DNA from 2 places in the Gordonia sp. DT218 genome. Region 1 is predicted to be linked to the other one. Evidence: predicted binding sites of a transcription regulator. Region 1 holds the regulator's gene; the other holds the start of a gene.
The links. Region 1 encodes LexA, which represses DNA repair genes until DNA is damaged. Its sites were predicted from a motif close to CGAACANNTGTTCG; they were not measured.

Region 1 (7,606 bases):
GACAGGCCGGTAAGTCCTGGGCCGGAACGGCTCGCGGACCGACGGACGGATAGGGACTTCGGTGACACAGACACAGGTTCTGCAGGGGACGCCGGTGGTGGCGGGTAAGGCCTTCGGACCGGCGATCTGGCCGGGCGCTCGTCCGGAATACGACCCGAGCGCGGCGGAGGCTGCCGTCGCCGAGGACGAGCGTGATGTCGAGACCAAACGCTTCAGCGACGCCGCCGCGGCGGTGGCGGGACGGCTCCGGGAGCGGGCCTCGCATGCCTCGGGCGCGGCGTCGGAGGTGCTCGTGGCGACCGCGGGTCTGGCCGAGGACCGTGGTTGGGTCGGTGCGGCGTCGGCATTGATCGCCACCGGCACCCCCGCGCCGGCCGCGGCGGTGGCCGCGACCGAACAGTTCGCCGCGATGTTCACCAAGCTCGGCGGACTGATGGCCGAACGGGTCACCGATCTCAACGACGTCCGGGATCGGGTTGTCGCCGAGTTGCTCGGGGTACCCGAGCCCGGCGTACCGGAACCGCCCGTGCCGTCGGTGCTGCTCGCCGACGACCTCGCCCCGGCGGATACTGCCGGACTCGATCCGACACTGATCATCGCGTTGGTCACACGTCTCGGAGGTCCGACGAGTCACACGGCGATCATCGCCCGTCAGTTGGGGATTCCGTGCGTTGTCGCAGTCGGCCGGCTCGCGACCGTGGCCGTCGGCACCAGAGTGCTCGTCGACGGTACGGCGGGCACTCTGGAGATCGAACCCGACGAGGCGAAGGCGCTCGCCGGTGTCGACGAGAGCCGCCGCAAAGCTGCTGCGGTGGCGTCGTGGACGGGCCCTGGGGCGACCGCGGACGGACATCGGGTCTCGGTGCTCGCGAACGTCGCCGACGGGGCGTCGGCACGGACCGCATCCGGCTATCCGGTCGAGGGGGTCGGGCTGTTCCGCACGGAGCTGGCGTTCCTCGATCGCGCCGAGGCGCCGACGATCGCCGAGCAGACGACGCTGTACCGCGAGGTGATCGACGCGTTCGCCGATCAGAAAGTGGTGATCCGGACGCTCGACGCCGGGTCGGACAAGCCGCTGAAATTCGTGACCCAACTGAATGAGGCCAATCCGGCGCTGGGCGTCCGGGGCAATCGCATCGCCATCGACCATCCCGATATCCGCGCGGCGCAGCTCGATGCGATCGCGGCCGCCGCGCAGGAGGGCGGAGCCACGCCGTGGGTGATGGCCCCGATGATCGCATCGCCTTCCGAGGCAGCGGAATTCGCGGGCGAGGTGCGTCGCCGTGGGTTGGTCGCGGGGGTGATGGTCGAGGTGCCGGCTGCCGCGATCCTGGCTGCGGCGATCCTGGCGGAGGTCGACTTCGTCTCGATCGGCACCAACGATCTGACGCAGTACACGATGGCCGCCGATCGGATGTCGGCCGAACTCGCCACGCTGACGGATCCGTGGCAGCCGGCCGCGCTCGCGCTGATCGACATGGTCGCCCGCGCCGGTCAGGCGGCGGACAAGCCGGTCGGGGTGTGCGGTGAGGCGGCCGCCGATCCGTTGCTGGCGTGTGTGCTCGTCGGCATGGGTGTCAGTTCGTTGTCCGCGGCGCCCGCCGCGGCTGCCCCGGTCGGCGCACGCCTCGCGGAGGTGACTCTCGACCAATGCCGGTCTGCCGCACAAGCGGTGCTGACGACCGCCGGTCCCGCCGAGGCCCGTGCGGTCGCGTCGGCGGCGCTCGACGGCTGACCCTCAGGCGACCCTCACACGCGCCGCATCACCGTGACGACCTTGCCGAGGATCGCGGCCTCGTCGCCGGGGATGGGATCGAAGAGCTCGTTGTGCGGCATCAGCCAGACGTGACCGTCCTTGCGCTTGAACGTCTTCACGGTCGCCTCGCCGTCGATCATTGCTGCGACGATGTCGCCGTTGTCTGCGACGTTCTGTTGCCGGACCACCACCCAGTCGCCGTCGCAGATGGCGGCGTCGATCATCGACTCGCCGACGACGCGCAGCAGGAACAGCGATCCCTCACCGACCAGTTCTCGCGGGAGCGGGAACACGTCCTCGACGGCCTGCTCCGCCAGGATCGGTCCGCCGGCGGCGATCCGACCGAGGACGGGCACGAAGGTCGGCGTGGGCAGCTCCTGACCGTCGGCGAGTCCGGCAGCGGCACCGCCCGGCGGGGTGTGGTCGCCGTCCTGGATGTTCACCGCACGCGGCCGGTTGTGATCGCGCTTGAGCAATCCCTTGCGTTCCAGGGTGCGGAGCTGATGCGCCACCGATGACGTCGAGGTCAGTCCGACCGCGTCGCCGATCTCGCGGATACTGGGCGGATAGCCACGCTCCCGCACGGACTGGCGGATGAACTCCAGGACCCCGCTCTGGCGTGCGGTGAGGGCTGTCTCCGCGAACTCGGGGTCGGCGACGACAGGTGCCGGATCGGACGACTCGTCGGGGGCGTCTACGCTCTCGTGGATCGCGCGGGAGGCTCCGCGCCGCCCGCCGGCCTTGTCGCTCATCGCTGAGTCCTTCCTGTCGGCTGTTGCATCGTCGGCTGTCGCCGAATCGGGTTCGTCTCGCAAAATTGCTGGTCGATCGCGTGTCTCACGGCCGAGGTTAACCGAACCGGCCGACAGGTTCAAACATTTGTTCGACGCGTGTCGAGACTTTGTCGGCGCATCGTGCTACAAATCGAACATGCGTTCCATCGAACATGTGATCGAGGGGACGGCCGATTCGGATCCCAGGAGGACACGATGAGCACAGCCACCTTGACCCGTGAGGCGTCGACCCGCGAGACGCTCGTGCGCGATCTGCCGAGCAGCGGGACCCGGTCCCGCGAGACACCGACGCGCGCGCCGCGACGGCCGGTCACGTCGGGCGTCGGCACGCGTCCCCGGCGCGCCGCCAGGGTCGAGCCGACCCGTCCGGCCGACCGACGTCCGGCCGGGCGTTACAACCCGGGCACGACGATCGTCGGCACCCGGTGTGCGGCACCGGCGGACGATCGGCGGGTCTATGCCCGCCGTCGTGCGGCCGCACTGGCGGTGCTGGTCGGGGGTGCACTGGCCGCGCTCGTCTGGGTCGTCGCCATCGTGGGGACGAACTACGCCGCGTCCGTCGCCCCGCAACCGGTGGGCACCGAGGTGGTGCATGTGCGGCAGGGCGACTCCCTGAGCTCGATCGCCGATCGGGTGGCGCCGGATCTGCCGCGCCAGTCGGTCATCGATCAGATCGTCGAGCGCAACGCCCTGCCCGCCTCGGGCCTCCATGTCGGGCAGGCGCTGATCGCGCCCGCATACCGCTGAGCAACGGACGGTATCCTCCATGGCACAGGTTCCAGCCGGGAACCGGCACGGCGTAGCGAGCATCCGGTGCGCCGGAGTGTCCCGAGATGTGCGTGAGGACAACATGCGCTGCCCGTTTTGTAAGAACGAAGACACCAAGGTCATCGACTCGCGTGTCGCCGATGAAGGGCAGGCGATCCGACGGCGCCGTTCGTGTGCGGAGTGTGGTCGCCGGTTCTCGACGGTGGAGAGCGCCGTGCTGTCGGTGGCGAAACGCAACGGGGTCACCGAGCCGTTCAGTCGTGAGAAGGTGATGCGCGGAGTTCGTCGGGCGTGCCAGGGCCGCGCGGTGGCCGAAGACGCGCTCGCCCAGCTCGCGCAACAGGTCGAGGATGCCGTTCGCGCATCCGGATCGGCCGAGATCCCCAGCAACGAAGTGGGATTGGCGATCCTCAAGCCGCTGCGTGAGCTCGACGAGGTGGCCTACCTCCGATTTGCGTCGGTGTACCGCTCGTTCGACTCGCTCGAGGACTTCCAGCGTGAGATCGATGACCTGCAGGGCGACTTGACGCACGGGAAGACAGTGGACGCCACGGGGTCGATCGTCTCGGAATGACGGCGCCCGGGCGATGTGCGCTCGGACATGCGCTCAGCGGAACCCGTCCAGAGAGCTCAGCGGAACGCGTCCAGAAAGCTCAGCGGAACGCGTCCAGAGAGCTCAGCGGAACGCGTCCAGAAAGCGGAGCGCTCGCTTCTCGGAGATCGGATAGGCGGTACCGAGGCGCTGCGAGAACAGACCGACCCGCAGTTCCTCGACCATCCAATGTGCGTACTCGTTGAAGGCATCGCGCCGACCGACGGGGAGCTGGGCGACTCGCTGATTCCAGTGCGCGATCACGCGGTCGACCGCGGCCAGGGCATCGCGATCGCGGCTCGATGATGCCAAGAGGTCGGCCAATCGGTTCTCCGCCGCCTGAAGGTATCGGGGGATCTCGGTGAGATATGTGCGTGGGGTGGCCGCCACGAATCCGTCGAAGACGAGATTTTCCAGTTGCTCGGACACGTCGTCGGCCGCGACGGACCCGCTGTCCTGCTCGATCTCCGATCGGAGCGGGGCCAGATGTCGGAGAACGTCGGTGGCGAGCGCGAAGTACTCGGGGGCCGCGTCCGTCACGGTCGATCGGATCTGGTCGCGGAGCCGCGTGAACTGGTCCGGCGTCCGGATGATGGTGAGATCTCGGGTGGCCACGGCATCGCGGACCGCGCGCCGGGTGCAGTCGGCCAGCAGATCGTCACCTCGCCGATACGGGCTCTGACTCAGCGCCAACCGTCCGGCGGGGTCGAGGGTGCCGATGATCTTCTTGGACAGCGTCGGGATCGTCGTCTCCAGCAACACCACCACCGCGTTCGTGAGCTTGTGGTCGCGTTCGGTCGCGGTGACGGACTCGGTCCGTGTCACGCCGGTTGCTCGGCCTGCATCGTCCCGCACGACATCGAGGCCCGGATAGCGGGTGATCGTCTGGCCCGCGACAGTCGTAGTGGTGGTTTCGGGCAGGTCGCCGATGCCGTCGGCACTCCACGAGGTGTGGACGGCGCGGCGATGAGAGGTGTCGTCGTGCCCGGCGAACCCCTTTTTCAGGTCCGCCAGTGATTTGCCGCTCGCGACCACCGTCCCGGTGCGATCGGTGACGGCGAAGTTCATCGTCAGATGCGCGGGGACACGCTCGAGCGAGAAGTCACCCGGCGACACCGTCATGCCGGTGATCGAGGTGAGCTCGCGAGCCAGACCGGTCAGCAACGGCTCCGACCGGGGTGTCAATCGCGACACCGCGAGGTCGGCGAAGCGCTGAGCGGGCGCCATGGACTTGCGGACGACCTTCGGCAGGGATCTGACCAGCTCGGTGGCGAGCTCGGAACGTAGGCCGGGGACTGACCAGTCGAAGCCGGCGGGTCGTACGTGATCGAGCAGCGGCCGGGGGATCACGACGGTCACCCCGTCGTCGGGAGCGCCGGGCTCGAATCGGTAGCGCAGTTCCAGGCGGGTCTCACCCTGCTGCCAGGCTCCGGGAAAGTCGGTGTCCGCCACGGTGACATCGGCGGCCACGTCCTCCGGCTTCAGGTCGAGCAGCTCCGGATGCTCGCGCCGCGTCTTCTTCCACCACGTGTCGAAATGCCGCGCCGACACCACGTCACCGCCGACGCGTGCATCGTAGAACTCGAAAAGCTGTTCCTCACTGATCACCAGGTCGCGACGACGGGCGCGGTGCTCGACGTCGGCGGCCGCCTCGAGGAGGTCCCGATTCCGGTGGAAGAACACATGATCGGTGCGCCAATCGCCCTCGACCAGGGCGTGGCGGATGAACATCTCCCGTGAGGTCGGCGGATCGATCGCGCCGTAGGGAACGCGTCGCTGAGCGACGAGCGTGACGCCGTAGAGCGTCACCCGCTCGTAGGCCATCGCCGACGCGCGCTTGGCGGACCAGTGCGGCTCGCTGTACGACCGGCGGACGAGGTCGCCCGCGAGTTTCTCGGCCCAGAGGGGGTCGATGCCGGCGACGGTGTGCGCGAACAGTCGTGAGGTCTCGAGGATCTCGGCGGCCATGATGAAGGGTGGTGGTTTACGGGCGAGCGACGAGCCTGGGAAGATCGCCAGCGATGTGTTTCGGGCACCGATGTAGTCGCGTGAGTCTCCCTGGCGGACTGCGATGTTGCCCAACAGTCCGGACAGGATCGAACGATGGATGGCGTCGGCGTCGCGTGGCGACGCGGTGGCGGTCCAATCGAGGTCGGAGACGATCCGCGACAACTGGCGGTGGAGCTCCTGCCATTCCCGGATTCGCAGGAAATGCAGGAACTCGCTCTCGCACATCCGGCGGAACCGATTGCCGGACAACTCCTTTCGTCGGTCATTCAGATATTCCCAGAGTTCGAGATACGAGAGGAACTCGGAACCCGGCACCGCGAACCGGCGATGCGAGGTGTTGGCGGCCTCGCGATGTTCCGCCGGCCGTTCGCGGACGTCGGGCACCGACAACGCCGCCGCGATCACCAGGACGTGGTCGAGACATCCGAGTTCGTGCGCGGAGATCAGCATCCGTGCCAGACGCGGATCGACCGGTATCCGGGCCATGTCCCGACCGATTCGGGTGAGGACCGGCTCATGATCGTCGCGAGCGGTCTCACGGATCGCGCCGAGTTCGGTGAGCGCGGCCATGCCGTCACGGATGGCGCGAGCATCGGGCGGCTGCACGAAGGGGAATGCCGACACGTCGCCGATGTGCAGGGCGGCCATCTGGAGGATCACCGCGGCGAGATTGGTCCGCAGGATCTCCGGATCGGTGAACGCCGGGCGGTTGTCGAAATCCTCCTCGGAGTACAGGCGAATGCAGATGCCCGGCGCGACCCGACCGCACCGACCGGCGCGTTGCCGGGCGGAAGCCTGGGAGATCGGCTCGATGGGAAGACGATTCACCTTCGATCGGGTGGAGTAGCGCGAGATGCGGGCGGTGCCGGTATCGATGACGTAGCGGATACCCGGGACAGTCAGCGAGGTCTCGGCGACGTTGGTGGCGAGGACGATGCGCCGCCCGCTCGACGGCGCGAAGACGCGTTGCTGGTCGGCGACCGACAGCCGCGCGAAGAGCGGGACGATCTCGGCACCCGCCGAGACACGATGGCGCAGGGCATCCGCGGTCTCGCGAATGTCCCGTTCGGTCGGCAGGAACACCAGGATGTCGCCGGTGCGGTGCGACGACCACAGCTCGCCGACGGCCTGGTCGACGGCTTGGACCTGATCGAGGTCGCGATGGTCGGAATCGGGGTCCCGGTCATCCCCGAACGGGCGGTATCGGACCTCGACGGGATATGCGCGCCCGGACACTTCCAGGATGGGTACGTCTCCAGTGGGCCGGTCGCCGTCCGCAGGTCCGTCGGATGCGAAGTGCCGTGCGAACCGATCGGGCTCGATGGTCGCCGAGGTGATGATGACCTTGAGGTCGGGGCGGCGCGGCAGCAGTCGCTTCAGGTACCCGAGGATGAAGTCGATGTTGAGGCTGCGTTCGTGGGCCTCGTCGATGATGAGGGTGTCGTAGTGGCGCAGCAGAGGGTCGGTACCGATCTCACGGAGCAGGATGCCGTCGGTCATCACCTTGACCAGGGTGTTGGCGCCGGCCCGGTCGGTGAACCGCACGGAGTATCCGATCGCCTGACCGATCTCGCTGTCGGTTTCGTCCGCGATGCGGCGCGCGACCGAACTCGCAGCGATCCGCCGTGGCTGCGTGTGGCCGATGGCGCCTCGGATGCCTCGGCCGAGCTCGAGACAGATCTTGGG
Region 2 (7,606 bases), on a different contig from region 1:
GGTCCTATCCCGGACATCCCCCTGCGTCTGCCCTGGTGAGTCGCTCGGGGCGGCCTACGGAAACCTGACTGTCAATAATTCTTGACAACCGGATGATGTCAACATAACCTGACACCATGCACGACGAACAGAATCCGACCGATACGGCACATGACGACGCCACTGGCGCCGGCCTCGCGGGTGACGCCGCGAGCAGCGACCCCGCCCGGGGGCTGGCCGCGGTACGGGCGCTGCGGACCCTGGCTGACCGTCTCGAGGACGTCCAGGTCGCCAATGCCCGTGCCAACGGATGGAGCTGGCAGTCGATCGCAGAAGTTCTGCAGATCAGCCGCCAAGCCGTGCACCAGAAACATTCACAACGTGAGGCCCGCGGCAGTGGGTCAGAAGGAGACATCAACAATGTTTGAACGATTCAACCGTGATGACAGAATGCTGCTGGCTTTCGCCATGCAGGAGGCCGGCGATCTTGGTCACCGGCAACTCGGCAACGATCACCTCATCCTGGGCATGCTCTGCAACGCCCGGAGTCCGCTGTTCACGCTGCTCGGCGAGCAGGGCCTGACCCTGGCGACGGCACGCGAGGCGGCGCAGAAGTATCACGCCGAGCACGACGACACCGCCGAGGCCACCGACGCCGGCGTCGAAGAATCGGCGAAGCAACGCTACGAAGAGGACCGAGATGCCCTGCGCAGCATCGGCATCGACCTCGACAAGGTGCGCGAGGCCGTCCGCGGCCGATTCGGCGAAGACGTATCCGAGGGCTGGGCCGAGCGCCCGGACCGCGGATACGGCCGACGCGGCCGCGGCGGTCCAGAGGGTCGCGGACGGGGCCGGGGGCACCGGCACGGACATGGCCCGCATCGGGGTCGTGGACCTCGCCCGGAGGGTTTCGGTCCCGAGGGTTTCGGCCCCGGTGGATTCGGGCCAGGCTTCGGACCCGGCGGACCGGGCTTCGGTCCGGAAGGCTTCGGCCGCGGGGGATTCGGTCCGGGACCCTTCGGTCCGGGTGGACCGTTCGCCGACGACGAGGGTCCTTGGGAGCCGGGACGCGGACGACGCGGACCGCGTGGCCGTGGGTCGCGCCCCCGCTTCGCCGCCGAGACTCGGGAGGTGTTCGGGAAGGCCGTGGAACTCGCGCGTGAGCGTGGCGACTCGCGGCTGCGTCCCGAGTACCTGCTGATCGGCATCATCGACGCCGGCGACGACGCATCGCGTGCCGTCATCGAGTCGGCGACCAGTGCCGACGATCTCAAGGCCGCCGTGCTGGCGAGCCTGCCGGAGGTCAATGCCGGCGTGTGACGCCGGTGTGATGCTAGGGGTGTGATACCCGGCGGCACAATATGATCGGCCGGTCGACCTCGTGATCGAGGGCGGCCGGCCGATCTCTGTCGGTACGGGGTCAACGCGATGGCGCCGTACAGTGAGATCAACAGCAGTGACCAGTTGATCGCAGCGATCAGGACGGAACTCAGCAGGTAATTGGCCGTCAGTCTCGGGGACGTCGCAACGCTTGTCGGCCGCGACCATCTGCGAATACCGGTGATTCCGAATATGTTGTCGTGCAAGAGATGTGGTCCGATTGTTGCGAGCCGGGGGTATTGCGGTTGCCGTTGGCGCCGCCCGCGGGGCGCGACGTGATCACGCGCTTCGGTATCGCCTGATCGGCCTGAGTGGTCCCGCCCTGTGACCGCTTGGGGGGCCGGCTTGTCCGTATGCGTCATTCGAACTAATGTTCGATGGGTGAGCATGAAGTGGATCGGCGGCGACAGCGGCCAACCACGACGACCGGTGTACTTCCCGGTCGGCCACAAGGCGGTGCTCGTCGATCTGAACGCGCTGTATCCGCAGACCCCGCACTACTCCGGCGAGTACTTTCCGGATGGTCTGCAGATCCGGTCGGTGCACCTCGGTGTGCTCACCGCATGGGCGCGTTCGGAGTGGGGCGAGTGGTACGGCAAGGTCACTTACACGATCACCGCCAAGGACCGGCAGGAGAAGGTGACGCACTGGGTGCCGGGCTGGGCCTTGCGGCCCGCGGAGGCGACTCCTCCGCATGGGCGGAGATCAGGCGGGTCTCCGGCCGGCTAACCGATCATCAGGCCGACCGCAGTCAGCACCGCCCATGCGAGCATGGCCTGTCCGGTGCCGCCGAGCGCCGGGATCAGCCCGGGGCCGAGGGCGCCGGCCCGCACGGGTTTGTAGGCGAACCACACCAGTGGAGCGGCGAGCAATCCGAGCAGTGCCCAGGGTGTCGCGGCGATGAGTGCCAGGCTCACCACCAGCGGTACGGCGAGGAGTACGCCGAAGAAGATGCGGGTCTTCTTGTCGCCCAGGCGGACCGCGAGGGTCACCTTGCCGGATTCGGTGTCGCTGGGGATGTCGCGCAGGTTGTTGACCACCAGCACGGCCGACGAGATGGAGCCGATCGCGATCGCACACAGCAGGCCGACCCAATCGACCGTGTCACTGACCACGTACTGCGTGCCGAGCACTGCTACCAGCCCGAAGAAGACGAACACGGCGATCTCGCCGAGCCCGATGTACCCGTACGGTTTGTTGCCGCCGGTGTAGAACCAGGCGCCGGCGATGCAGATCGCGCCCACCACCACCAGCCACCAGGCGGTGCTGACGGCCAGCGCCAAGCCGCATATCGCGCCGACCGCGAAGCAGGCGAACGCAGCGCGCTTCACCGCACCGGGCGACGCGGCGCCGGAGCCGACCAGTCGCATCGGGCCCACGCGATCGTCGTCGGTGCCACGGATTCCGTCGGAGTAATCGTTGGCGAAGTTCACGCCGATGATGAAGGCGACCGCGACCAGGAGGGCGAGTACTGCCTTCCACCAGACAACGTCGCCGAGGTCGCGGACCGCTCCGACGCCGACGACGACCGGCGCGATCGCGTTGGGCAGCGTGCGCGGACGCGCGCCTTCTAACCACTGCTTCGGGGTTGCCACGAGGTCGATCCTGCCACGCAGGAACTGCTGCGCACTCGGCGCCCGGTCGAGCCCATCGACGACACGGGCTGAACTGTTATCGGGCGCATCCGAGAATGGCAGCCTTGGCGAGCCCGCCGTATTGGTAGGCATATTGGTACGCCCACTTGAAGACAGATCGCGAATAGTCGCGCGGAACGCTGCGCATGATCACCTGTCCGTCGAAACATTGTCCGAAGATGTACCGGGCGCGCACCAGGTGATAGCGCCAGCTGATCACGATCACCGATCGCCAGCCACGCTCCTTCGCCAGGCGTTGGATGAACGTGGCCTCGCCCTGCGTCGTCGATGGATTCGGTGCGAAGCAGATGACCTCTATGTCGGGGGTGCCTGCATTGCAGACGCGGTCCATGATCTGTTTGTCGAGGAGTGGGTAAGGGCGGTACGGATCGGAGATCACGACGGTGTTCGCGTATCCCTCGTGCGCCAATCGGAGTCCGTAATCCTCCCGGCCGTCGTGCTCGCCGCCGAGGACGACGATGGCATCCGCAGGTCGCAATTCGTTCTGGTGCTCTCTGTTGAATAGCTGATAGCCGAGCCCAGCGAGGGTAACCGCGACGATGAGCAGCACACAGGCAGCGATGGCGGCAATGGATCTGAGTCGAGATCGCCTAACCGCCATTCCTGAATTGTGCACGGCTCGAGTACGAGTGGTTGATCGTGGTCCGGCAGATCACACGGGGCGAGTCACGAGCCATTCGCTCAGCGAGACCTGCGCCGCGTTCGCCGCTCGCGCGCCCACCGCTGCCCGGTCCGAGTCTCGGTCTGCCAGAGCGCCCATCCCGCGATGGCGAAACCGACGACCGCCAGCACATCCCCTTCGGTCACTCCGTGGCGGGCGCTGATCACGAACAGCGTCCGACCCTCCAGCGGTCCGTTGAACACGATCCACGCACCGGCCACCACGATGAGCACCGCGGCCGACCATCGTCCCGGACGGGCCAGGCACCATGCGCCGCTGGTGAACAGCAGCCCGAGGAGGACAAGCGCGTGGAACGGATCGATCGATCGCATCCCACCAGTATCCAGTGACCGCGGTGGGCAGTCGCATTTACCGGGCCAGGTCGAGGTCGTCTGGTGTGAGGATTTCGACTGTGATTCCGTCGTGTACGAGTCGGGTGAAGCGCATGGGTCCGGCGTATCGGTAGTCGGGTGGGGCCACTTCTTTTGGGCGCGTGGGGGTGTCACCTGAGAGTCCGTGGTTTCGCAGGTGGTGTCGGAGGGTGTCGGCGATGTGGTTGCGCCGGTTGATGCGTGGCGGGTTGGGTGGTCCGGTGCCGTTGGTGTTGCGGGTCCAGGCGGGGCGGCCGGCGTCGGGTCCGTCGGCGACGATGTGGGTGGTGAATTGTCCGGGTTTGTGTCCGACCATGCGGTTGTGGGTGGGACACGCGGCGGCGAGGGCGTCGATGTCGGTGCGGCCGCCTTCGGCCCAGTCTTGTTCGGCGTGGTGGATGTCGGTGTGGCTGAACGGCATGTCGCAGTCGGGGTGGGTGCAGTGGGCGCCGTCGCGGGCGAAGAGCGCGAACCGTTGGGCTTGGTTGGCGAATCGTTTCGCGGTGCCCAGGTGCAGGATTTCGCGGGTGTGGTCGGCGAACACGGCCAGGTGTAGGTCGGCGTGGGCGGCGAGTTCGACGATGTCGGCGATGGGCAGGGAGGCGCCGGTGGTGGTGTGGCCGAGGCCGGCCCGTTCGCGCAGTTCACTTTCGGTGATCGCGATGATCAGGTGTGGGGGTAGTCCGCGGTGGCTGGCGCCGAGTCCACCGCTTGTCAGGATGTAGTCGAGCAGGGCGCGTAACGCGTCGTGGTTGCGTTGTTCGGGGGTGCGGGCATCGCGGGTGACGGCGGCGGCGAGGGCGTCGGGGTCGGCGTGTTCGCGTTGTCCGGTGGGTGATTGCTTGTCGTCGGGGTTGTTCATGCCGGGGGCGGCCCAGGCGGCGAGGACGACGTCGAACATGGCGCGGGTGGTCGGGTCCAGGGTGGCGGTCAGGCGGCTGAGCTGTTGGGCGTCTTGTTTGCTCAGCAGTAGGCGGCGTTGGCGGGCGCGGTCACGCTGGTCGGTCACGGTGCCGTCGGGGTCGAGGTGGCCCAGGATGCGGGCGCCGAGGTCGGTCAGTGTTTTTGGGGAGAAGTCGCGAGCGAAGTAGGCCAGACTGGCCTCGGCCGCCTCCACCAGCTCGGGTGCCACCGCGGCCGGGATGCGTGCCATGGCGTTCACGATGGTTTGGACGTGGTCGGGTCCGATGGCGCCTTCGGCCAGGGCGGCGGCGGTCTGCGGGTGGCGTGGTGCCAGTAATTCGCCTTGTAGGTTGTACATCTGCGAGACCGCGGCCATTTGTTCTTTGCGGTGGCGCAGGTCGCCGATGCGCAGCTTTTCGGCCATGAAGTTGTGCAGTGAGCGGTAGCCGGCGGTGGTGTGGGCGTCGCGGTCGCAGACATCCATGACTCGGCGGTGTCCGATCGAACTCATCCGCCGGGCGGCGCGTTCGTGTTCGACGGCCACCGCCACCAGATCGGCGGGCGAGGCGCTGGTGGTGTCGACGCCGGCGATGCGGTCGAGCAGGTGATGGAACTCGCGGTAGAGCTCCACCACATTCTCACCGGCGGGCAGATCCCCGACCGAAGCCGCGGCGGCCGTGGCCAATTCGGCCTGCCGCTCGAGCAGTTCGTCATGACTGCGCGGATGATGTTGCTGAAACATGCCCTGCGGCAACCACTGGCCGGCCACCGCCGCCACATCCACGTCCTCACCACCGTCATCGGTGGCCACATGATCAGGGTCGGACTCGCTCATGCGGCGGACCCCCCGATCCAATTAGTTCGAACGTATGTTCGAAGTCTAACAGAGCCGAAACTGTCTGCGCAAGCCCTTTCGTCGAGGCAATCGGCGTCGATCAGTGAGACGAAATTTCTTCGAAGGGCGGATCGTTGAGAGGCTGGCGACCGTTCTGTCCGACTGAAGAAACCGCAGTCAATGGTTTCGTCGCAGAACTCCTCCGCGGTTTCAATGCGCACGACCCCGACGTGTTCACGGCAGTGATGACCGAGGACGTCGTCTTCGAGAACAGTGGTTCGGCGGCCCCTCTTTCACCCGCACGCGCCGCGCGGCAGCTTTGCCTGGACTGCAGTGGGAACCCACACCGGCTCACTCGATCCGCCGGGCCTGGCTGCCACGGGCAAAGACGTCGAGTTCGACGTCCGGGAGATCATCGAGTTCCGGGACGGGCTCGCAAGTCATTTCCGCGTCGTGATGGACATGACCGAGTTCGCTCGACAGATCGGAGCGTTCCCGGCTCGGGGTAGCCGAGGGGAGCGGGCGATGGCGCGGATGCCGCGGTTCCAGATGAAGGTGGCGCGGCGCCGCTGATTGTCCGTTATTGTCCGGCCGGCAAACCGAACGCCGCCAGTACCGTCGTGCTCCACAACTGCTGCCCCCGCGCATTCGGGTTGGCCGCGTCGCGCATCACCGCCGCGAGACCCGCAGTGCTGCTGGGGAATGCGGAGTAGACGTCGATCACCTGAATGCCGTCAGCCGACATAGCGGATGCATAGTCTGAGAGTTGGCGCGACACATCCGACCCCTGCCGAGGCCCCTGCTTGATCACCGCGATCTGGGCGTTCGGGTATTTACTGCGTACTTCGGTGATCAACGGCTGGATCTGTGCGGCGAGCGGTTTGCCCGCGTCCTGGCCCGGCCCAAAATTGAGCAGCACCAGATCGGGCGTCACTTGGGATGGGATCATCTCGTCGAGATTCTGCGCCGTATACGCCACGCTCTTACCCGGCGCGCTGGCATTCCAGAAACCGATCGCGGCGTTGGTGCCGTTGCCGACTCCGACGACGGGACCGTACGCGTCGGCGGAAGTGTTCCAGAGTCGTGTGGCGACCGGCCGGTCGAGATTCTGGCTGATCGACGTGGCGAGGGCGGGTGTCCAACCCTTTCGGTCCGCGCCGGTCGAGTCGCCGAGCAGGACCAGAGTCTTCGGAGTACTCGGGTTGGCCTTCGCGTCGTCGATGAAGCCGGCCGTTGCCGGAGTCGAGGCCGGCGACATGCTTGTCGGGTCGGTATGCGCCGCCGTCGACGAGACCGGAGCTGTCCGATTACCGGAAATGATGAGACCGACGACGAGGACGACGATGCACACGACCATCACAATCCATGCCCAGAGGGGCGCCGATCCGGCGATACGCTTCAACACAGTGGACATCCGAGTGGCTTTCCGATCTTCCTGACGTGTGCGATCGACTCGCAACACCGCTCCGCGCAATGGCTGGTCAAGTACCAACGTCGATCACTGTAACCGCATCGACAGTCGGCGGTCGCGGGATACCCCCGGGCCCGCAACGATAGTCGACGTTCCTGCCGCACCTTCTGATCCTGGCCGCAGGATCGGCTCCAAGCCGGAAACCGGAGGTGCGGCCAGAACGAGGAGTTGGGTAACGTCGCCACGCCGCTCGCCGATCACTGGGTGGGGAATGCCAAGGAACAAGGGTGAAGAAGTGAACGCGCAACCGAAGTCGGGAATCTCGCGCAACAGTCGGACGGCGATCGTAGCCGGTGTCGCAGTGTTGGCCGGTGTCGTCGTGATCGGCACGGCCTGTGGGCCGGGTGAGTC

Region 2: the regulator LexA is predicted to act here: its motif matches at 5,812-5,825, upstream of ACPXCG_RS14340 (DUF222 domain-containing protein).

Annotation. Positions count from the first base shown of each region.
Region 1 is NZ_JBNCNS010000005.1:304,984-312,589, forward strand. It holds gene ACPXCG_RS19700 (putative PEP-binding protein) at 62-1,735, shown strand; gene lexA (transcriptional repressor LexA) at 1,750-2,508, opposite strand; gene ACPXCG_RS19710 (LysM peptidoglycan-binding domain-containing protein) at 2,746-3,297, shown strand; gene nrdR (transcriptional regulator NrdR) at 3,401-3,892, shown strand; gene hrpA (ATP-dependent RNA helicase HrpA) at 3,995-7,606, opposite strand, start outside.
Region 2 is NZ_JBNCNS010000003.1:594,371-601,976, forward strand. It holds gene ACPXCG_RS14305 (alpha/beta hydrolase) at 1-39, shown strand, start outside; gene ACPXCG_RS14310 (helix-turn-helix domain-containing protein) at 117-407, shown strand; gene ACPXCG_RS14315 (Clp protease N-terminal domain-containing protein) at 400-1,299, shown strand; gene ACPXCG_RS14320 (hypothetical protein) at 1,747-2,088, shown strand; gene ACPXCG_RS14325 (1,4-dihydroxy-2-naphthoate polyprenyltransferase) at 2,085-2,954, opposite strand; gene ACPXCG_RS14330 (YdcF family protein) at 3,031-3,615, opposite strand; gene ACPXCG_RS14335 (hypothetical protein) at 3,696-4,007, opposite strand; gene ACPXCG_RS14340 (DUF222 domain-containing protein) at 4,045-5,784, opposite strand; gene ACPXCG_RS14345 (hypothetical protein) at 6,118-6,357, shown strand; gene ACPXCG_RS14350 (SGNH/GDSL hydrolase family protein) at 6,365-7,198, opposite strand; gene ACPXCG_RS14355 (GmrSD restriction endonuclease domain-containing protein) at 7,467-7,606, shown strand, end outside.